2 regions of the Thalassotalea fusca genome follow, and region 1 is predicted to be linked to the other one. Evidence: predicted binding sites of a transcription regulator. Region 1 holds the regulator's gene; the other holds the start of a gene.
What was found. Region 1 encodes FNR, which switches genes on or off when oxygen is low (the NO sensors DNR and NnrR bind a similar motif). Its sites were predicted from a motif close to TTGATCTAGATCAA; they were not measured.
Positions count from the first base shown of each region.

Region 2: ACSLUK_RS07850 (GbsR/MarR family transcriptional regulator) is a predicted target of FNR. The motif match lies at 1,706-1,719, and genes of this name have one in related genera.

Region 1 covers NZ_JBQRUN010000018.1:38,821-57,521, reverse strand. The annotation lists gene ACSLUK_RS17075 (heavy metal translocating P-type ATPase) at 1-2,047, shown strand, start outside; gene ccoS (cbb3-type cytochrome oxidase assembly protein CcoS) at 2,044-2,244, shown strand; gene ACSLUK_RS17065 (sulfite exporter TauE/SafE family protein) at 2,241-2,915, shown strand; gene ACSLUK_RS17060 (fumarate/nitrate reduction transcriptional regulator Fnr) at 2,951-3,670, shown strand; gene uspE (universal stress protein UspE) at 3,854-4,786, shown strand; gene ttcA (tRNA 2-thiocytidine(32) synthetase TtcA) at 4,907-5,845, shown strand; gene ACSLUK_RS17045 (NCS2 family permease) at 6,052-7,344, shown strand; gene ACSLUK_RS17040 (glucosaminidase domain-containing protein) at 7,364-8,188, opposite strand; gene ACSLUK_RS17035 (YciC family protein) at 8,215-9,009, opposite strand; gene ACSLUK_RS17030 (DUF1415 domain-containing protein) at 9,157-9,702, opposite strand; gene ACSLUK_RS17025 (ABCB family ABC transporter ATP-binding protein/permease) at 9,706-11,490, opposite strand; gene ACSLUK_RS17020 (hypothetical protein) at 11,696-12,268, opposite strand; gene ACSLUK_RS17015 (DUF2937 family protein) at 12,351-12,878, shown strand; gene ihfA (integration host factor subunit alpha) at 13,020-13,310, opposite strand; gene pheT (phenylalanine--tRNA ligase subunit beta) at 13,315-15,702, opposite strand; gene pheS (phenylalanine--tRNA ligase subunit alpha) at 15,715-16,695, opposite strand; gene ACSLUK_RS16995 (EAL and HDOD domain-containing protein) at 17,182-18,387, shown strand; gene ACSLUK_RS16990 (phosphoribosylaminoimidazolesuccinocarboxamide synthase) at 18,496-18,701, opposite strand, start outside.
Region 2 covers NZ_JBQRUN010000005.1:22,397-26,996, forward strand. The annotation lists gene ACSLUK_RS07840 (zinc-dependent metalloprotease) at 1-279, opposite strand, end outside; gene ACSLUK_RS07845 (class 1 fructose-bisphosphatase) at 500-1,468, shown strand; gene ACSLUK_RS07850 (GbsR/MarR family transcriptional regulator) at 1,802-2,353, shown strand; gene ACSLUK_RS07855 (cytochrome ubiquinol oxidase subunit I) at 2,417-3,793, shown strand; gene ACSLUK_RS07860 (cytochrome d ubiquinol oxidase subunit II) at 3,796-4,600, shown strand, end outside.

The DNA.
Region 1 (18,701 bases):
GAACAAGCTTACTGGGTTAGTTTCAATTACCGTCAATGCAACGACCCAGCGCGCTACAGTGCGTTGGTTAGAGCATGAAATACAGCTCAGCGATATCTTAATCGCCATCGAAAAAGTTGGCTACAAAGCACTGCCGTTCAAAGCCAGTGCGGTAGAAGAAGCAAATAAAGCACAAAGTAAGACCTTTATAAAGCGCCTTGGCATCTCAGGTATTCTGATGATGCAAGTAATGATGATTGCGGTAGGGCTATATTTTGGGGCGTTCACTTACATGTCGGAAAACATTGAGCTCTACCTTCGTTGGACTAGCCTAATGTTAACCACACCGATTATTTTTTACGGCGCCTTCCCCTTTTATGCTGGTGCTTATTCAGCATTAAGAGCTAAACGTTTATCGATGGACGTCCCCGTATCAATTGCCATACTGTTAGCCTTTTTCGCGAGTACTTGGGCGACAATTTCGGCCCAAGGCGAAGTCTATTTTGAATCAATCTCCATGTTCACTTTCTTATTACTTATAGGCAAGTTTTTGGAGTTTCGTGCCCGCTCTAGAGCATCTGAAGTTTCTGCAAACCTGCTAAAATTAATGCCTATGACTGCCACTAAAGTCGACGCAAACGAAGAAGTTTTTATTCCGGCTAAAAAACTCAAAGCAGGCGACAGTGTGATTATTAAGCCTGGAGAACTAATCCCCGCTGATGGCTCGATCGTTAACGGAAAAAGCCAAATTAATGAGTCAATGCTCTCAGGTGAACAATTACCCGTAACAAAAGGCATGGGTGATCTAGTATTTGCCGGTACAATTAACGGTGATGGCAACCTGATTGTTCGGGTGAAGCACGACAGCCAACATTCGTTTCTTAGTCAACTAATTAGACTAAGCGAATCAACGCAGGCACATAAGCCCAAATTAGCGCGGTTATCAGATAAAATTGCACAATCATTCGTCGCTATTATTCTACTAACGTCTATTGCTACGGCCCTATATTGGCAGCAACATTTACCTGAAGAAGCATTTTGGATAACACTTTCTGTATTGGTTGCAACATGCCCATGTGCCCTCTCGCTAGCAACTCCTACTGCCCTTACCTGTGCTACAACGCGCCTTAACCGTGATGGCATCATGATCAAATCAGGCCATGTGATGGAAACTATTCCAAAGTTAGACTGTTTCGCTTTTGATAAAACCGGTACGTTGACCTCAGGCAGCTTTGAAATTACCAATGTAACAATAATCGACGCAGGCTTCACAAAGGAGCAATTACTTGCGTATGCAGCTGCATTGGAGAGTCATTCAGAACACCCCATAGCTAAAGCATTTGCGAAACACCGTGATTTTGCATATAAGGCCAGCAATGTTCAAGTTGAAGCTGGAAAAGGGGTTACAGGTACCGTCAGTGGTGACAATGTAGCGATTGGTAAACCAACTTGGTTGTTGACCGAAAATGATATGCAGTCGTTTCAGGATGCTAACTGTATTTTGGTAATTAACAATAGGGTTTGCGCTGCGTTGTATTTAACAGACGAAGTACGCGAAGACGCACCTGCATTAATCGGTGCGCTATCTCGTGAAAATATTCGCACACTTATGGTATCAGGTGATCATTTTAAGGGTTGTGAAAAAGTGCAATCAGTCTTGAATATGGACGCAATTTATAGTGACAAAACAGCGCAAGACAAAATGACGCTTATCAAGAAAGAGCAAGATAATTATACCGTAGCGATGATAGGCGATGGTGTTAACGACACACCTGTATTTGGTGCCGCCCATGTTTCGATTGCTATGGGCAGTGGTACTGACGTCGCTAAAAGTGGTGCTGATGTTATTTTGCTCAACAATAAATTGAGTGCTATTAATACCTTACGAAACGTAGCAACACGTACAAAAAAAATAATTGTACAAAACTACTTATGGGCATTTGGCTATAATGCCATTGTATTGCCACTTGCTGTTAGCGGTTATATTACACCGTACATGGCAGTAATAGGCATGTCATTAAGTTCAATCTTAGTTGTTACCAACTCATTAAGGTTACTAAAGAAATGAGCATAATTTATATATTAATCCCAATCGCGGTATTGCTCACGGCTATCGGCATCTATTTGTTTTTTTGGGCAGTGAAATCTGACCAATTTGATGACCTTGAAAAGCAAGGTCTTAGTATTCTATTCGAAGACGACGAAAGCAATAAAAAGCCTATTAACAGTGTTGAAAATAACAAGGAAGAAGTCGATAAAAAATGAGCATTGATTGGCTGTCGGCATTTATTATTGGTTTAGTAGGTTCAGGTCACTGCATTGGCATGTGTGGTGGCATTTCAACTATGTTAACCAGCTCAGTTAAAAAAACACCCGATAGCGCACAGTCGTTCACACTAAGCTTCGGCTATCACTTGGGCAGAATCTCGTCTTATAGTTTTATTGGCGCGATTGCTGGATTAACCGGTTCACTGTCGGTTAAACAGCTCGGCTTGCCAATAATCACGCTACAAGTTATTGCTGGTATATTCTTAGTATTGCTAGGGTTTTACATTGGCCAGTGGTACATGGGCCTAACTAAAGTTGAAGCTTTAGGTAAACGTTGGTGGCGTTACTTGTCGCCTATGAGTCAAAAGCTAATCCCCGTTGATTCGTTTAAGAAATCACTTGGCCTAGGCGCTTTATGGGGCTGGTTACCCTGCGGCTTGGTCTATTCTACCTTAACCTGGTCAATTGCCAGTGGCAGTGCATTTAATGGTGCATTGATCATGTGCTTTTTCGGCTTAGGAACAATACCTGCACTTTTAACTGTTTCATTTGGCATCATTAATTTGAAGTCCTTGTTATCTAGCAAAATTTTTCGACAATGTATGGCGACAATACTCATCATTTATGGAATAATGACGCTAAATACTGCCTTGGGTATATTTCATTAAAAAACCCATGGTTTTAAAGCCAAATAAGGGATCTTATGCAAAAGCATCCATGTTCTGGTCAATCACATATTAATTGCCAAAGTTGTAGTATTAGTGAACTTTGTATCCCCTACTCGCTTAATGAAGACGAGTTAAACCGCCTTGACCAAATAATTGATCGGAAAAAACCGATTCATAAAGGTGAACAAATATTTCAAGATGGTGAACAAATGCGGTCATTGTACGCTATTCGTTCCGGCACCTTTAAAACTTATACTGTCGATGAGCACGGTGAAGAGCAGATTACAGGATTTCATCTGGCTGGTGATTTACTAGGTTTCGATGCTATTGCAAACGCGAAACACCCGAGCTTTGCTAAAGCACTTGAAACATCTATGGTGTGTGAAATTCCATTTGATACATTAGACTCATTATCAAATGCCATGCCGCAACTTAAGAAACAGATAATGCGCTTAATGAGCAATGAAATCCGCTCTGATCAGGAAATGCTCACTTTGCTCAATAGAAAGAATGCAGAGCAACGCCTAGCAACATTTCTAGCTACGCTTAGCCGTCGTTATCATGAGCGAGGGTTTTCAGCCTCAGAGTTTCGCTTATCTATGACACGTTCAGATATAGGTAATTATATTGGTCTAACGGTTGAAACCATCAGCCGATTACTTAACCGCTTTCATAAAAATGGCTTGATCAATGTTGATGGCAAGCTCATTACGATTACCGATCACGAAAAACTTGCTGAGTGTGCCGCTATGTAAGCGGTACATTCTCACTCACTATAACCTTTCATTATTAAAACCTTGTTTCTTATTGGCTAATCGTTGATCTAGCGCAAATGATCTTGACATTAATTCTTGCATGATGACTATAATTATACCAAGTTGACTAAATGCTTAGTCAAATTGCCATAATACATATTTAGCTGTCATTAGGAGACGGTCATGGAGAAATATCAGAATATTCTTGTCGTTATTGATCCGACAACTGAAGATCAAAAGGCACTGAAAAGAGCAGTAGAACTCGCAAAATGTACTAATGCGAAAATTACGGCATATCTGTGTATCTATGATTTTTCCTATGAAATGACGACGATGTTATCGGCAGATGAACGTGATGCAATGATGAAGTCTGTTATTAATGATCGCCAACTTTGGTTATCGTCGTTAATAGAAGAGATTGCACATGACGGCCTCAATATAGAAAGCACGGTCGTTTGGCATAATCGCCCTTTTGAACCCATTCTTGAACAAGTCATTTATAATGGCTTCGATATTTTGATCAAAGGTACTCACCAACATGATAAGTTGAAATCGGTCATATTCACGCCTACCGATTGGCATTTATTGCGTAAATGTCCTTGCCCAGTACTACTGGTTAAAGATCACCAATGGCCAAAGAATGGCAATATCGTAGCTGCGGTTAATGTTGGTAGTGATGAAGAAGAACATCAGCAGTTAAATAATAAGATAGTTGAAGAAACACAAAACTTAGCAAAACTAATCGAAGCAAATGGTCATCTAGTCAATTCTTATCCCGGCACGCCTGTCAATATTGCCATAGAAATTCCAGAATTTAACGCGAATGAATACAACGATTCGATGAAAAACCACCATATTTCCGCGATGAAAGAACTTGCTGAGCAATTTGATTTTGATGTTGCCAATACGCATGTAGAAGAAGGCCTTCCTGAAGATGTCATAGAAAACGTCGCCAAGAAGCTTGACGCTGAACTGGTCATTCTCGGCACTGTTGGTCGAACTGGACTATCTGCAGCACTTATCGGCAATACAGCAGAACACGTCATCGATCGGCTTAACTGTGATTTGCTCGCATTAAAACCTGATAATTACATTTCACCAGCGGCGAAAAAATAACGAGTTATTTCCATCCAAGCTACTAAGCACTTTCAGTTTGCCTTAGTAGCTTTTTACTTTTAATACCATTTAGTACGAGAGTTACGTATAATACGCGCCGAAATAAATTCAGGTATTACTATGAGCGCTCAATCAACTCTTACATCCGAACAGTTACCATTAACGCCGACCGAAAAAGTCCAGTTGGCTAAATTAGAGAAAAGGCTCCGTCGTCACGTTGGCAAAGCGATAGCGCAGTACAACATGATAGAAGATGGTGACAAAATCATGGTATGTCTATCGGGTGGTAAAGACAGCTATGCATTACTGTCGATATTGATGATTTTAAAAGAATTAGCGCCCATAAATTTTGATTTAGTAGCCGTCAACCTGGACCAGAAGCAACCTGGATTTCCTGAACATGTGCTACCAGAATACTTAAACAAACTTGGCGTCGACTATAAAATTGTCGAAGAAGACACCTATGCTATTGTAAAAGAGAAAGTACCTGAGGGAAAAACAACCTGTAGTTTATGCTCTCGTCTTCGTCGTGCGATTTTATACAAAGCCGCAAATGAGCTAGGTGCAACCAAAATAGCGTTAGGCCACCATCGTGACGACATGATTGAAACTCTCATGTTAAACATGTTCTATGGCGGAAAAATGAAAGCCATGCCTGCGAAGCTCATGTCTGACAATGGTGAACACATTGTTATTCGTCCATTGGCATTCTGCAAAGAACCAGAATTAGTGCAATACGCAAAACTTAAACAATTTCCTATTATTCCTTGTAACTTGTGTGGTTCACAGCCGAATCTGCAACGACAAAACATAAAGCAATTGCTGCAAACATGGGATCGCGACTTCCCCGGTAGAATCGAATCAATGTTCACTGCAATGCAAAATGTAGTACCTTCACACCTTTGCGACAGTGAGTTATTTGATTTCAAAGCGATCACCAAAGATTCTGCTATTGTTGCTGGTGGGGATTTAGCATTTGATCAAGAATCGTTTAAGGAATCAAAGCCTGCGACACCTGTTACCGCATTTGACTCACTGGATATCGTCGAAATTAAATAGGGTTAATGCAAGTTCATTCCGTGCGTTTGAAACATCAAACGCACGCTCCACCTCTACTCGCTACAATCTCAACAGTTTATAGAATGTAAGTTCTGGTCTTTCAATTCATGCCAATTGGTAGATTTGTATATCAAAATACTTTAGTGTGATAATCATTCTCTCTTACAAAAGCTTAGCTTCGTGCTCAAATAAAACTGACGATTAATATGCTAAATACACTATTCAAACTAGAACAACACAATACCAACGTTAAGCAAGAAGCACTTGCTGGTATTACAACGTTTTTAACCATGGCGTACATTATTTTCGTAAATCCCGCCATTTTAAGCGATGCCGGTATGGAGCACGGTGCTGTATTTGTTGCTACGTGTATTGCCGCAGCAATCGGCTGTTTTGTTATGGGGTTTGTTGCCAATTACCCCATTGCATTGGCCCCAGGCATGGGATTAAACGCATTTTTCACCTATACAGTTGTCTTAGAAATGGGATATAGCTGGCAAGTCGGTCTTGGCGGTGTATTTATTTCAGGTCTAGTATTTATCTTACTCAGCCTGCTTAATATCAGAGAATGGATTATAAATAGTATCCCTCAATCGTTGAGATTTGGCATCGCAGCAGGCATTGGTCTTTTCTTGGCGTTTATCGCCTTAAAAAATGCAGGTATTGTCGTCGACAGCCCTGCTACGCTACTGACGATGGGAGACATTAGCGCCCTACCTGCATTGCTCGCGGCACTTGGGCTATTTATCATCGTTGGCCTAGTACGACGCAACATAAATGGCGCTGTGATGATATCGATCTTAGTCATCACAACCATAGGCTTGATCTTAGGTGACATTGAATACCAAGGAATTATTTCAGCGCCTCCGTCAGTGGAAGCGACCTTTATGCAACTCGACATCATGGGTGCGCTTGAAGTCGGTATGTTGAGTGTTATATTTGCGTTTCTTTTCGTCGATTTATTCGATACGTCGGGCACTTTGATAGCCGTTGCCCAACGCGGCAATCTACTCGATGAAAAAGGCACATTGCCTCGATTAGGAAAAGCGCTATTAGCAGATTCAACCGCAACTGTTGCAGGAAGCATGTTGGGGACGTCGACCACCACAAGCTATGTTGAAAGTACAGCGGGTGTAAGCGCAGGTGGAAGAACTGGGTTAACAGCGGTGGTCGTGGGCATATGCTTCTTATTGTGCTTATTTTTTTCACCGCTTGCAGGGATGGTGCCTGCTTATGCGACAGCAGGACCTCTATTTTATGTGGCGGTATTGATGCTTGCTGGTTTAGTAAATGTAAAATGGGACGATGTGCTTGAAGCAGTGCCTGTTGCTGTAATCTGTATTACCATGCCGCTCACATTCTCAATTGCTCACGGCATTGCGTTTGGCTTTATCAGCTACAGCGCAGTGCGAATTTTCAGCGGTGAATTTAATCAAATCAGTAAGAGCGTATTAGCTCTGTCGATACTGTTTATTATTAAATTTGCGTTTTTCGCTTAGCGCCAACACATAGATAGCTTTAATTAGACAGATATTTTTGATTCTGTCTAATCATAGCTGAAATTTCTAACACGTAATCTGTACCACGCTCTGAATAAGGTAATAAACCCGTTGCCAATACTTGTGGCGACAGAGGTAATTCCTGTTCGCGTAGTTGTGCTCGAATAGAGCGAAATACCATGTACGCATTATTGGTATTGATATTGTGTACATAGCGCTGAACAGCATGTTTCACAGAAGAATATGCAGCAACTTCATGCTTTGCACCTGTATCACGACCATTAGGCACCATGCCACACCCCTTTTTAAAGCACCACATACCAAAGAAATTTAATCCAATTCGGGCAAACCGTGATGTACCCCAAGCAGATTCATTCGCAGCCTGCACCAAAATTAATGCGGAAGGTATAATGTCAACACGTACTAACAGTTCGTCTATTTGCCGCATTTGTGAAAAACGTTTATTCACTTTGTACTTTTTCACCAACTCAGCCAACAGTTGCTCTTGTGGCTGTGATAGCGCTTGGTCAAGCGACGCTACCTCTTGTATTTCAAGTATTTGCTGTCGAAGTTGTCTAATCGCATTGTTTTCCGCAACCACAGCAGGTTTAAGAAATTCAAAAAAAGTGCGTTTTTTAGTTGGAATATCGCGAATCTTAGCAAAATTCGGCAATTTAACGTTATGTAGTGGCTTTTCTGGCACTGCTTTCTTGCTCGGCGTTGGTTTGTGCGCTGACGTTAGATCAGGTGGTAGGTTATCGTCCTGATAATAAAACGGCCACAGCAACGCAACTGCACACAAGGCAACCACCGCCATTCGAAGGATGTAAAATAGGTTTTTCATGACTAAGCTATCCTATGCAACGAAAACTAAGCAGCAAAATAATTGTCGTCGCCAGCATTTCCAGAACTACTAACGCTAAGTTGCATGCCATATATTTCGCGATATAAAATCCCCTTCACATTATAAAACCAAGGAGCTAGGTAGGTCATACCAAAAATAAATAGTGCGACACCAACAACAGCCATATCTAATCTAGAAAGAAAAACAATGGGTAAAGTTAAAAGGACAAATACACCTAACAATACGCCATATATAGAAAATAGCTTAAACCATTGAAATCTCGTAGTTTGAACGCTCAATGCAATTGCTTTAAGTGGTGACATACGCTTTTCAACCACTAAAGGCAGCACTAAAGACAGTGCGACGATTAAAAATATTCCGGGCACGACAAGTAAGTTAAGCCCTAAAGCAACAAGTGTTGACGTAAGTAGCGCCGTAATGGCCACCCAACTTCCTCTACGTAGGAATGCCATGACCAATCGAGGGTGAGTTTTTATGCCAACCGCATGAAAAATCCCCATCATCTCTACGCCCACTAAAAAAGGATAAACGACTAATGTCACAATAATATTTGTCAGCGCGCTTGCTTTTTGATCTTGCAGAACATTTTCGATGCCACCGAAATTCAAGGCAACTAAAAAGGTCGTAAACATACCCAATAATAAAACAAAAACCAATCCGATATTTATGGCTAATCTGGAAGCAAGTGTAAGTTTCCACCCTTCTCTTAAAACAGCAGCAACATCAATGTGGTAGTCGCCTTTTAACGCTGATTCAATGTTACCACCAATTTGCACAACAGCTGACTTTTCTTCTGACAATGTGAAAACCTCAATATAAAATAAATTAAGCAAAGCTTATTCAATACAATCTGCGCGCTATTATACCTAATGAAATTGCAGAATGTTACTAACCAAGATCTCTTTCCTGGGCGTTGCAATTATTAGCACCTGAAAAAATGCGCGCGCTTAGGATTTTATTCGTGCTAAAAACGCAACAAAAAAATCAGTGCCCTTCTTTCTCGCTAGGTCTATATTTCGTTCAGGTATCAGTTCAGGTGAAGGATACTGAGATAATGCACGCTCGATACTTTTTTCTCGCAGCAAGTGAATCATAGGAAATGGTGAGCGATTTGTGTAATTAGCTGGGTCATCAAATGCTTCTCCCTCAAAACAATAATCAGGATGAAAACTTGCTATTTGATATACGCCTTCAAGTGATAATTCTGCTAGCAAATCGTTAGCATAGTCAACTAAATCTAAGTAAGCTTCAAATCTTTTGAACCCATCACTATAGACGATAAGCGTTGTTTCTATTTCAGGATGATTAGTTAAATAATGACACTGTAGCGCAATCTCTTCTAATGCGTTTTTTATTTGACGCTGTGTAGACACACAATATTCAATGGTGTCATTGACCAGCTCCCTTTTAGCGAACGGGCAGAAATTAAGATCGACAATGATATCTTTCAACCAAGCTTGGGTTTGTTGTTTGGGTGTTAAAGGTTGCTGCATATACTACTTACTCTTATCCGCTTGAAGCTTCCACATATTATAATACTGACCCCGCTGTTGTATAAGCGATTCATGATTGCCCTGCTCTAAAATTTTTCCTTGATGCATTACGACAATTGTATCGGCATCTATGATTGTAGACAGTCGGTGAGCAACGACAATACTAGTATGCCCTGCCGAAATTTCGCGGATAGCTTCAAGAATGGCCTGCTCTGAATGACTATCTAACGATGAAGTGGCCTCATCAAATGCTAGTATCTTAGGTTGTTTAAGTATAGTACGAGCAATCGCTACTCGTTGCTTTTCACCTCCCGATAATTTTAGCCCACGCTCACCAACAACGGTTTGAGCTCTATCAGGAAGGTTTTCGATGAATTGAGCTAGATGCGCCATTTTGGCAGCATTGTTTATTTTAATGTCATTTGCGCTCGGATCACCATAGGAAATATTGTCATATAAGCTAGTATTGAACAGCACTGTATCTTGCGGCACAACGCCAATAGCTTTTCGTAGCGAATGTTGGCTCACCTCTTTGATATTTTGATCATCAATAAAAATACCTCCACTTTCGCAATCATAAAACCTAAATAGTAACTTAACCAAAGTGGACTTTCCTGAGCCACTTTCACCAACTATGGCAACCTTTTGGCCGGGCTCCACCGTTAAACTAAAGTCTTGTATGATGGGACGCTTTTGATGATAGGAAAACGAGACAGAGTCAAATACGATTCGTCCATTTGAAACAACGAGTTCTGGCGCATCAGGTATGTCGATTACCTTAGGTTGCCGACGAAGCAACTCGAACATATGCTCAATATTAGCAAGTGAACCCTTAATTTCTCGATAAACAAATCCTAGAAAGTTTAACGGCATGAATAGTTGCATCATAAATGCATTTATTAGGACAAAGTCGCCCAGCGTCATATGCTGTTGAGTGACTTGATGTGCAGCCATAGCGAGCATCGCAGTCATAGAGATGGCGATAATCGTCGCTTGCCCCCCATTTAAAGCAAAAAGTGACAATCGGTTCTGCGATTTAGCCTTCTCCCAATCCGCCAATTGCTGATCATAAGCTTTGGCTTCGTATGACTCATTTGTGAAATATTTGACTGTTTCATAATTAAGTAAGCTATCAATTGCACGGGTATTAGACGATGAATCGGCCTTATTCGCCGCTCTTACATAGCGAGTTCGCCATTCAGTAGCAAAAATAGAATATGCAATATAAGTGGCAATAGATACAGTCGTTGTTACGGCAAACCATACACCGTAATTGAACCACAAAATACCAATAACCATCACTATTTCTAATAATGTGGGGACTATATTGAAAACCATGAATCGCATTAAGAAACTAATACCAGACGTACCTCGATCAATATCCCGCGATAAGCCACCGGTTTGTCGCGAAAGATGAAAATCGAGATCTAAAGCATGCAGATGTTGAAATACTCTTAAGCCAATTCGTCGAATGGCTCTCTCGGTAACTCGGCCGAACAAGGTATCACGTAATTCAGCAAATAAAACAATTGAAAGGCGAACAACGCCATAAGTGACGATCAGCATTATCGGCACAACCAGAGGAGAGCTTTGTGTTTCTTTATCGAGATAGTCAACGATATCTTTCAACACAAAAGGTAAATACACACTCGCCAGTTTTGTCAGTATCAGACACAATATCGCGAATGAAATGCGAGATTTAAATTCAAATAGATAGGGGATCAAAGATTTGACAACACGCCAATTAAAAGACGTTGATTCATTGTCATTATATCGACTTGCGCGCACGTAGCCTCAACTCAATTCATTTATTATCAGATTGCATTATATCACTGATTTATTATTGAATTCTTTCACAAATGCAAATGTATTAACAAAATGAAGTGATATAAATCAAAATGCCACTATCACCTTCACAGTAATAGTGGCATTGCTTTTCTGAATAGCTTAGTTAGTTTGTTTCAGAAAGGACTAACTATTTAGAATAGAGATGCTAGTTAAACTCTAGATATCCTGCACCGGGTATTATGGTAAAAGTATTTTTTCTATAGTCGCTATCACCAACACACATGTTGACGACACCTTCAACAAATATACTACCGCCCGTTAAATTAGCGAAATCGCCACTGCCTTCCGTCACTTTAATCTCTTCAACCCCTGTTAATGGGACACCTTGACTACAAAAAAAGTCACCCGCTTCAGGAATTAATGTGTCATCGGCGGAATAAATCACCCCTGTACGAGACTTATTCACTAGAACGTGAGAAGCCTTGCCTGTTTGTAGGCTTACAGTGCCCGTAATGACACCACTGATTGTGATTCTTCGATGAGTAGTAGCTTTTTCTTCTAGTGAAAGCGCATGCCAATCTTCCTTCACTAATACGATACGATATCGGCCTTGTTGGCGTGGACTATCGCCTAACTCCATACGTGCCGTTTCGAATGTTTTAGCCCACCCCTTCTTGGTTACGTACTTGCCTCTGTATTGCTTTTCTATTTGTGCATTAACTGAGAAACTTACCAAAGTAAGCGCAAAAATTCCTATAACAATTTTGTAAATATTCAATGTTCAAATCTCCATTTCACCTTTATTATTATTAATGCAGCTCTCTGCCGCCCACGTATGTTACAACAAATTAGAAATGATAATGAAGATATTAATTGGAATAATTGACAAAATTACATTCACACTGGCATTTATTTGCGGTATTCAACTGCCCGCTTTTATGTATAGTTATGGGCACCACCTACGGGGACGTATAGCCGAAGCAAATGTAGAAATGCAAAATTTTCAAGCAATAGCCGATCTGCAATTTGAAGGTAATCTGGATCGCCTAATTCAACACTTCAGTAATAATAGCGACGTTGCGATTCAGCAAACGGGGCAACTGATGCTGAACTTAGTTGATAGAATCACGAGTTACCAAATTCAGTTAGACGCCTTAAGCCAAAATTCCTACCTCGATAATATCATTGGATTTATCCGATATTTCAACGCTGAAATTGCATCGCAAACCTGGCAGCAATATGTGCCGAGCATACCTTTGAATGTTGAAAGCTTAACAACAGGTATTGTTTGTGCAATCAGCATTTCAGTTTTACTTAATTTGTTCTTTTTCGTAACGAAAAAAGTTTCAATGAAATTTGCCCATAAATCAGCGGTAGATATTCAATAATTTAAACAAAAAAATCGCAAAGCGCGCCAGTGACGCTCTGCGATTTTCAAAGATATTTGTATGAACTTAAGCGCCACAATAATAAGACTAGCTAACGTAATGTAGAGCTAGCCTAATTATTTACACTAATTTCAATAAGGGCTAACCGTTGCCGTCTTCAACACGACTTTTCAGTTTTTGTCCCGGTCTGAAAGTAACTACCTTACGGGCAGAGATAGGAATATCTTCGCCCGTCTTTGGATTACGTCCCGGTCGTTCACTTTTTTGTCTTAAGTCAAAGTTACCGAAACCAGAAAGCTTAACCTGCTCTCCGTTTTCTAATGTTGAACGAATTTCTTCAAAAAATAATTCAACCATTTCTTTGGCGTCGCGTTTGCTCAAACCGACTTTTTCAAATAAATGTTCTGCTACTTCTGCTTTGGTTAGCGCCATGGGCTTAATCCCTCAGTGATGCATTTAGTTCATCTTTCAATGTATCGACCACGCGATTAACAACATCGTTAATGTCTTTCTCTTCAAGCGTTTTCTCTTGATCTTGTAAAATCATGGCAATTGCCAAACTCTTAAAGCCAGGTTCGATACCGTTACCTTGGTATACATCGAACAAGTTTAGATCAACTAAATAATTTCCGCCAACATTTTCAATGAGTTGTAGCACTTTTTTTGCATCAACGTCTTCTTCAACGATCACTGCAATGTCACGTCGATTCGCCGGGAAGCGTGATATTTCCTGAGCCTCAGGGATTTTTCGGCTACCAATTTTTTCTACAAGTAATTCAAATACTAACGTTCTACCATTTAGTCCTAATTTACGTTCAATCTCTGGATGAAGCGTACCAACGTAACCAACATACTCATCATTATGATAAATAGCGGCTGTTTGACCCGGATGCATGGCGTCAATTTCAGCTTTCGCAAAACGGAACGCTCCTGCATTGGACGTTGTTTCAAGTAACGCTTCAACATCACCTTTCATATCAAAGAAATCAAACGCAGCCTTTTCTAATGACCAGTGTTCTTTGTTACGCTGACCACTGATAACACCCGCAATCATTTGTTCCTGACGCACGCCATTTTCAGCACTCTCATCAGGAATGAAACGGAGACCCGTTTCAAATAATCGCACGCGCGTTTGTTGTCTGTTTTGATTATAGCTTAGTGATTGCAATAATCCTGTTAATAAACTGACACGCATTACCGACATCTCAGACGAAATTGGATGTGGCAACGTCATAAAGTCTGCATCAGGATGAAGTATGGTTTGCACTTTTGGGTCAACGAAGCTGTATGTAATAGCTTCTTGGTAATCTCTGCTAACCAATACGTTACGTAACGTGCTCAATGCTAAACTAGCTTCGCGATTAGGGCACATTTTCAATGATGCATGCGGTGAAACATTAGGAATGTTGTTGTAACCAAAAATACGCGCTACTTCTTCTACCAAATCTTCTTCAATGGCAATATCAAAACGATATGGCGGAACGCTTACTTGCCATTCACCTTGTTTCGCATCAACGTCAAATCCTAATCTCGTCAGAATTTCACTTACTTTCTCGTCAGCGATCACGTGACCAATACGACGATCTAATTTAGCACGGCGAAGTGTAACTGATTTAGATGCAGGAATGTTGTCTTCATTTACGGCTTCAACAATTGGACCAGCCTGGCCACCAACAATCTCTATCAACAGCTGCGTTGCACGCTCCATAGCCTGACGTTGTAATAACGGATCGACACCACGTTCATAACGGTGTGAGGCGTCAGTGTGTAATCCATATTGGCGTGCTTTACCCAAGATTGCCAGTGGAGCGAAAAACGCACTTTCTAAAAAGATATCTTTCGTTTCGCTGCCTACACCTGAATGCAAGCCACCAAAAATACCTGCCATTGCGAGTGCTTTATTGTCATCTGCAATAACAAGTGTCTTAGCATTCAAAGAGACTTCATTCTCATCAAGTAGGACTAGCTTTTCATCAGCTTTAGCTAAACGAACATCAATACCACCGTCTATTTTTGCAAGATCAAAGGCATGCATCGGATGACCAAGTTCTAACAATACATAGTTAGTAATATCAACGACAGGATCAATAGAGCGCACACCACAACGACGTAGCTTTTCTACCATCCATAAAGGCGTTTTTGCATTTACGTCAATATTTTTAATGACACGTCCTAAATAGCGAGGGCAAGCATCATCAGCACTTAATTTTATTGTAAGCTTGTCGTCAATTGAAGGCGCTACTGCCTCTACAACAGGTTCTGTAACTGACAAGCTATTAAGTACACCTACTTCTCTGGCTAAGCCCTTAATGCCTAGGCAATCGCCACGGTTAGCTGTTAGGTCAACGTCAATGGTAACGTCATCTAAATCGAGGTATTCACGGATATCAGTCCCAATAGGCGCATCTGCTGGTAATTCAATAATACCATCAGAACTTTCAGCTAAACCCAGCTCAGACTCAGAGCATAACATCCCGAAAGAAGGCTGGCCTCTCAGTTTTGCTTTCTTAATTTTGAAGTTACCAGGTAACACTGCACCTACGGTTGCAACAGCAACTTTTAACCCCAATCGGCAATTACTAGCACCACAAACAATGTCTAATAGCTCGTCTTCGCCAACATTAATTTTAGTCACTTGTAATTTATCAGCATCAGGATGTTGGCCACATTCAACGACTTCACCGACTTTAACGCCAGTGAACTCTCCTGCTACCGCGTCTACACCATCAACTTCAAGGCCCGCCATTGTAATTTGGTGCGCCAATTCTTCAGAGTTAATCGCTGGATTAACCCATTCACGTAACCATGATTCACTAAATTTCATTTTCTGGCATTCCTACTTAAACTGTTTCAAAAAGCGAAGATCATTCTCAAAGAATGCACGCAAATCATTTACGCCGTAACGCAACATTGTTAATCGTTCAACGCCCATACCGAACGCAAATCCAGAATATACTTCAGGATCTATTCCCACTGCTTTCAATACATTAGGATGAACCATGCCACAGCCTAGTACTTCTAACCATTTGCCGTTTTTCCCCATTACATCTACTTCTGCAGAAGGCTCAGTAAACGGGAAATATGATGGTCTAAATCGGATCTCTAAATCTTCTTCGAAAAAGTGGTGAAGAAAATCATGCAAAATCCCCTTCAAATGCGTAAAGCTTACGTCTTTATCAACCATTAATCCTTCAACCTGATGGAACATTGGCGTATGAGTTTGATCGTAATCGTTACGGTAAACTTTTCCTGGCGAGATGATACGTAATGGCGGCTTTTCAACTTCCATTGTGCGAATTTGAACACCAGACGTTTGCGTACGAAGTACCAACTTAGGGTTAAAATAAAACGTATCGTGATCTTGGCGAGCCGGATGATGCTCAGGAATATTTAACGCATCAAAATTGTGAAAATCATCTTCAACTTCAGGGCCTGATTTTACTTCAAAACCTAAGTCACCGAAAAAGCTTTCAATACGTTGAATGGTGCGAGTGACTGGATGCAAACCACCAACATCATTAGTTCTGCCCGGTAACGTTACATCGATTGACTCAGCCGCAAGTTTCTTACTGATGGCTTCTGCTCGCAAGAGTTCGCCACGTTCAGTTAGTAACTGCTGCACTTTTTGTTTCGCTTGATTAATTACCTGACCAGCTTTAGGTTTTTCTTCCTTTGGAAGCTTACTTAGGCCCTTCATTTGCTCTGTGAACAAGCCTTTTTTGCCTAAAAAATTGACGCGAACACTGTCTAGTTCAGCAAGGTCTTGTGCTGCTGAAATCGCTTGTTCGGCCTGAAGTATAATGTCATCTAAATTCATGTGTTCCTCGAAAGCTTAATGCTTTGGATAACCTCGGTTTATCGATTTCTACCTGTTGACTTTGCTTACTAGCATGCGTGTTCTGTCAGCTTATTAATAACTAACGTTCTTTGTATGTCTATGATAGTTCTTAACTGTATTCAGTCGAAAACACTCTTTTCATACTTAACGACTTAAAAGTAACCACAAAGCAATCAAATAAGAGAGCAACAAACCCTAAATTCTATTCATAAAAATGGTCAGACAGTTTACACAATAAGCCATCATAAATGTAGTGAAAATAAGGGATTTAATGAAATTATTTTAATTAAGATATTCTTTTAAGTACTCGCTAAGAAATTAGCAATTATATGGTCTATACAAGCAATTGCCATTGCCAACGACGACACAATTAGAAATCAATGAATAAGTGTCTACAATTAAAAAAGGGACTAAGTGAATCGCGTAATCTATTTATTACGTCTAATTAAAATTTTAGGGATGAATATGCACGTTTATACTGCGAGACAAGCCATTTTCAACCGTAGTCAAAACGTTGTCGCATATGAGTTGCTTTATCGCAACAGCATGGAAAACATGTTTCCAAATATAGACCCCCAAGAAGCAACGTCAAAAATGATAATGCAAACCCATCTAAATCAAGGGATTAAGCCTATCACCGGTGGCAAACCTGCACTTATTAATTTCTCTGAACGCGCCTTGCTAGACGGTTTACCGCTAGTACTGCCTCACGACCAAGTCATTATCGAAATTTTAGAAAATGTTTCACCTAGCGATGAGGTATTTGAGGCCTGCCGCCAACTGTTTCATCAAGGATACCGGCTCGCCTTAGATGATTTCGTCTATGAACCTGGATGGTTGCGATTTTTTAACATCATTAAATTAATAAAATTCGATATTGTTGAAACGCCCCTTGCCAACATTGGTTCATTGGTTGAGCAAATTAAGCTCAAGAAAAATATCAAATTACTTGCAGAGAAAATTGAAACCAAAGAAGAGTTCGTTGAAGCGAAAGTTATGGGCTTTGATTATTTTCAAGGCTACTACTTTTGCCAACCCGAGATGGGCAAAACAAAAGACTTCGATAATAACAATCCATTGCTATTGAACTTACTACAAGAAAGTTTACGCACGCCGTTTGATATCACAAGAATTTCGGCATGTTTTGAGAAAGATCCAGGGTTAAGTTTTAAATTACTGAGGTTCGTGAACTCGGGTGTACTCCCCATAAAGCAAGAAATTCACTCCATAAAAAACGCGGTAGTCTATATTGGTGAGGAACAACTTAGAAAGCTAATATTATTATTAACTTCCGACGTTATGTTAACTAACAAACCCAAGGAGCTCAGCAGAGTGGCGACAATGAGAGCCCGTTTTTGTGAGCTCATTGCCAAGCACTACATACCAACCCATAGTGATGATGCATTTATTGTTGGGTTATTTTCGTTGTTAGACGCTATGTTAGATCAGCCATTGGAAAACATACTCATATCGTTGCCCTTAGCTAAAGAAGTAACCGACGCGCTATTAACAGATGCGCCCTCCCCACTAAAATACACCTTAAAAACCGTGATAGATTTTGATAAAGGTTTTTGGCACGAAACTGTACATAACGCGGAAATCGTCAGATGTTCTATCGAAGAGTTACAATGTTTTTATGCTGAAGCAATAGAATGGTCAACCAAAATATAAAGCGACAATTCTTCAAAATAAATGAAAAGAAGTTTATGGAACGAGCTAAAACTAAATATAAACATCCAGCCGTTACTAATTTGTACAGCTGGATGTAGTTAATAATAATTAGTCTATTAACTGATACTGATTTCTGAGAACTTGGATAATCTCAGCTTTAGGATTATCACTAATAAGAATTTTCTCACCTGTAATTTTTTCTGCAATGCCAACGTAGGTTTTAGAAACAGCCATCAATACCTCTGTAGGTAACGCATTGTCACGGGCAAGTGCTTCACGCTCTTCCATACGATCCTTATTTAACAAAATATCCG
Region 2 (4,600 bases), on a different contig from region 1:
GACTCGCTCGAATTGCACTAAGCGGGTATCGCCAAGTTGGCCACGATCTAAGCCAATGTCGTTTGAGCCAATGCCATGAGGCAAACTTGATTGAAAAATAAAGGGGTGCTCAAACTGTTTGATCTCAAGGTACACCTTGCCCTCTTTATCATCGAGATAATACGAGTAAAAGCCTGAATAGTGCGATTTATCTTTAATGAACTCTTTGAAATCTGTTGAGGCTGTCACAGAGAATACACAGCACAAAACAAACAAATACCAATGACGTATGCGAACCATTTAGCGTCCCTTATCCTGAAATTTAGTTAATATTTAATCTACCGATACGGTCGATATTATTGTTATAATTAGCGCGAAACCAGAGATGAAAAGTTACACGTAAACTTTCAATTTACTTTTATAAACTCGGGTAAAAATACACGCTTTAGCTTTCTTGAATAGTTAAAAAGCTAACATAATATAAAATATACATTGTCTATAAAGCAAATTAGGAACTCCTATGCAACGACTCGCACCTGCATTACGTCAAGATAACGTACCTTTAGATTTGATTTCGTTGATCAAAACCATTTTAGCGGCAACCAAAGAGATTTCATTTCGCGTCAGTCAAGCGCACTTAGGGGGCTTAATGGGCTCAACGCTCGATGAAAACATTCAGGGCGAAGTACAAAAAAAGCTAGATGTTGTAGCTAATGAGTTAATTAAAGACATTTTATTAGAGTCAGGCTTTGTTAAGGCGATATCATCAGAAGAAGAAGACACATCGGTAGCAGGTGATCCAGACGGTCGTTATATTGTATCTTTTGACCCACTCGATGGTAGTTCAAACATCGAAATTAATTCGCTTATCGGTACCATTTTCTCCATTCATGAAGCGCCAGAAGGCATTGCGGCTGATGATCCTGCGCTATTTAAACAAGCAGGACACAAGCAAGTTTGTGCTGGTTATGTGCTTTATGGTCCATCAACAATGCTGGTAATGACTACTGGCAGTGGAACGCATTTTTATGTACTTGACCGTACACATGGCGGCTATTTATTAGTTGAGCGTAATGTCCGTGTACCTGAAGATACACAAGAATTCGCAATTAACATGTCAAACCAACGTTTCTGGCAAGAACCAATGCAAAACTACATCAGCGATTTGCTTATTGGTAAAGAGGGTCCACGTGGTAAAAACTTTAATATGCGTTGGATTGCGGCAATGGTTGGCGACGTTCACCGTGTGCTTACACGCGGCGGTATTTTTACCTACCCTGCTGACACTAAAGATCCGAAAAAACCATACAAATTACGTTTAATGTATGAAGCCAACCCAATGAGCTTCTTAATTGAGCAAGCAGGTGGCTTGAGTGTGACTAGTGAAGGCCGCATCATGGACATTGAGCCTACTGACATTCACCAACGCGTTGAGGTTATTTTAGGTTCTAAGAACGAAGTAGAGAAATGTTTGAGCTACTATAAATAGCTCTATTTCAACTAATCACGAGAAACCTGCTTGCGTTGCACGATGTAAGCAGGTTTTTTTATGCGTTTTCAAATAATTACACTTCGACTGCTTCGCGCTCAGTGCAAACCAATTGGTGTGTTGTGATAAATAATCCGTACGTCTGAGTGTGAGGAACGAACAAATCGAAGGGCATCAAATTCTACAGGGACAAATTACCCCAAGTTAAATTATCTCCACATTTTTGATCGTTTTTTCTTGACTTAGATCAATTAAGTTTTACAATTTTCAGTAATTACTGAAAATTCAGAAAAGAAAGATATTTTTAAGCATTACTTATCGAGAATCGCTGCTATGACTATCACGCCAATGACACAATCGCTGATCCTTCACTTTGGTGAAATGGGTTCAAAATGGGGACTAAACCGCACATTAGGGCAAATGTACGCACTCATTGTACTAACCGAAGAACCGTTAAACGCTGACCAAATTAGCGATGCCTTGCAAATTTCTCGCTCGAACGTATCTATGGGGTTGAAAGAGCTAAAATCTTGGAGTCTGATTAAGCTCCAGCACATTCCGGGCGACCGCAAAGAATACTTTTCCGCACCAAAAGACATCTGGCAGATTGCCCGCACACTTGTTGTTGAACGCAGAAAACGTGAAATTGACCCTACCTTATCAACATTAAGAGACGCTTTGCTACAAACGCCAAGCAACGACACTGACCGCTATGCACAACAACGTGTGCAAGAAATGCATGATCTAATGGAGATGGTCACACTATGGTCAAATGAATTACAGCACATGTCATCAGAAAAGCTGTCAGCACTGTTAAAGCTAGGCGAAGGCATCAGTAAAATTTTAGACGTTAAAGAAAAATTACTACCGAATTCTAAATCTTAATATGATTCACTTGGAGGTACTCCCGTGATCGATTTTTCCCCTGTGGCAAGTGAAACGGGTTTTATGCTGTCTCGCATTCAATTCGCTGCCAATATCAGTTTTCACATTCTCTTTCCCACCATTACTATCGCACTTGGCTGGGCGTTATTATTCTTTAAACTCCGTTTCAACAAGACAGGCGACGATGCCTGGCTTCGCATCTATCGCTTTTGGGTGCGGATTTTCGCGCTTACTTTCGCCATAGGTGTTGTCAGTGGCATTACCATGTCGTTTCAGTTCGGCACCAATTGGCCTGGATTTATGGAAACAGTCGGCAATATTGCAGGGCCACTGCTAGGTTATGAAGTAATGACTGCATTCTTTTTGGAGGCCTCGTTCCTTTCCATCATGCTATTTGGCATGGAGCGTGTGTCAAACCGCGTGCATACCTTGGCAACATTTTTAGTCGCTTTTGGTACCACGATGTCAGCATTTTGGATCATCGCGCTTGATTCTTGGATGCAAACGCCAACAGGCTTTGAAATGCGTGACGGCGTAGCCTACGTCACTAGCTGGTGGGATGTAATTTTTAACCCATCTATGCCCTATCGTTTAACCCACATGTTACTGGCTTCTGGACTTACCGCAGCATTCCTTATTAGTGGCATTTCTGCATACCGCCTATTAAGAGGTGATAAAAAATCGTCAGCGAGAAAGGCGCTCAATTTTGGTGTTGTACTGGCCGCGGCGCTTATTCCGCTACAGATATTTGTTGGCGATCTTCATGGCCTCAATACCTTTAAACATCAGCCTGCTAAAGTTGCGGCAATGGAAGGCACGTGGCACACAGAGTCTGGCGCGCCAATGTTATTATTCGCGATTCCCGACGAAACGCAGCGCACTAACCACTTTGAGGTCGCAATCCCCAAATTAGCTAGTTTGATTTTAACCCATGAATTTGACGGTGTAATTCGTGGACTAGAAGAGTTTGAAAACGAACATCCACCTGTAGCACCAGTGTTCTATAGCTTTCGAATGATGGTTGGATTAGGCATGCTGATGTTGCTGTTTTCGTGGTTTGCCAGTTACAAGTTTGCTTTTCGTCAGCAATACCCAACATGGTTGCTTAAAGGCGCAATTGCGATGACTTTTTCCGGCTGGATTGCGACACTCGCAGGTTGGTATGTGACGGAAATAGGTCGTCAGCCTTATTTAGTCACTGGCGTATTACGTACGCGTGATGCCGTTACCGCAACACCGCCTGAAAACATCGCATTATCACTAACGATGTACGTGCTTATCTACGGGTTCTTGTTATTTGCCTATATTCGCACGCTATACGTAATGGCAAATCGCGCAGTCAAACTCGAGCAAGAGAATTTAAAAGTGCTCGATAATTCAAATTCTGATGCAATTGAACATCAGCACGATGCACTCAACGTTAGCGGTAAAGGAGCATAATCATGACAACTGACTGGTTACCAATTGTATTCGTTTCTTTAATGGGTCTATCTTTTCTGGTTTATGCAATTTTAGACGGCTACGACTTAGGCGTGGGTGTATTGTTGCCTAGAAATTCGCAGAGTCAGCGCGACAGCATGATTTACTCAATTGGTCCATTTTGGGATGCCAACGAAACCTGGCTTGTGTTAGCGGTTGGGTTGCTGCTTATCGCCTTTCCTGTTGCGCACTCGATTATTTTGCAACAACTGTACTTGCCCGTTGCATTTATGCTCGCTGGGTTGATTATTCGTGGTGTTTCATTCGATTTTCGCACCAAAGCACCAAGCCATGAGAAGTCACGCTGGGATCTCGCGTTTAAGTTAGGCTCTTTGATGGCAACATTAAGCCAAGGCTATATGTTGGGGCAGTTTATTACCGGGTTTACCTCGAGTGTTGAAAGCACTATGTTTTCACTGCTATCAGCTGTATGCGTTACCGCAGGCTATTGCTACATTGGCGCTTGTTGGCTGGTGATGAAAACTGAAGGTGAATTGCAGGTTCGCGCAGCGCGTTGGGCACGAATTACCAACATCTTAATGGGCGTCGGTATAGTTGCTGTGTGTATCGCCAATTTAACCATCGACCAACAAATTCAGGAAAAATGGCTCGGCTTTCCGCAGGTGTTTATTTTAGTACCTATCACTGTGCTATTTGGCTTTACTTTTGTTACTACGCACTTGTATTTGAAACGCGTGCCCGTGAAAGATGACATTGGCTGTTGGTATCCGTTTAGTGCCGCCGTTGTTATCTTTACTTTGTGCTTTT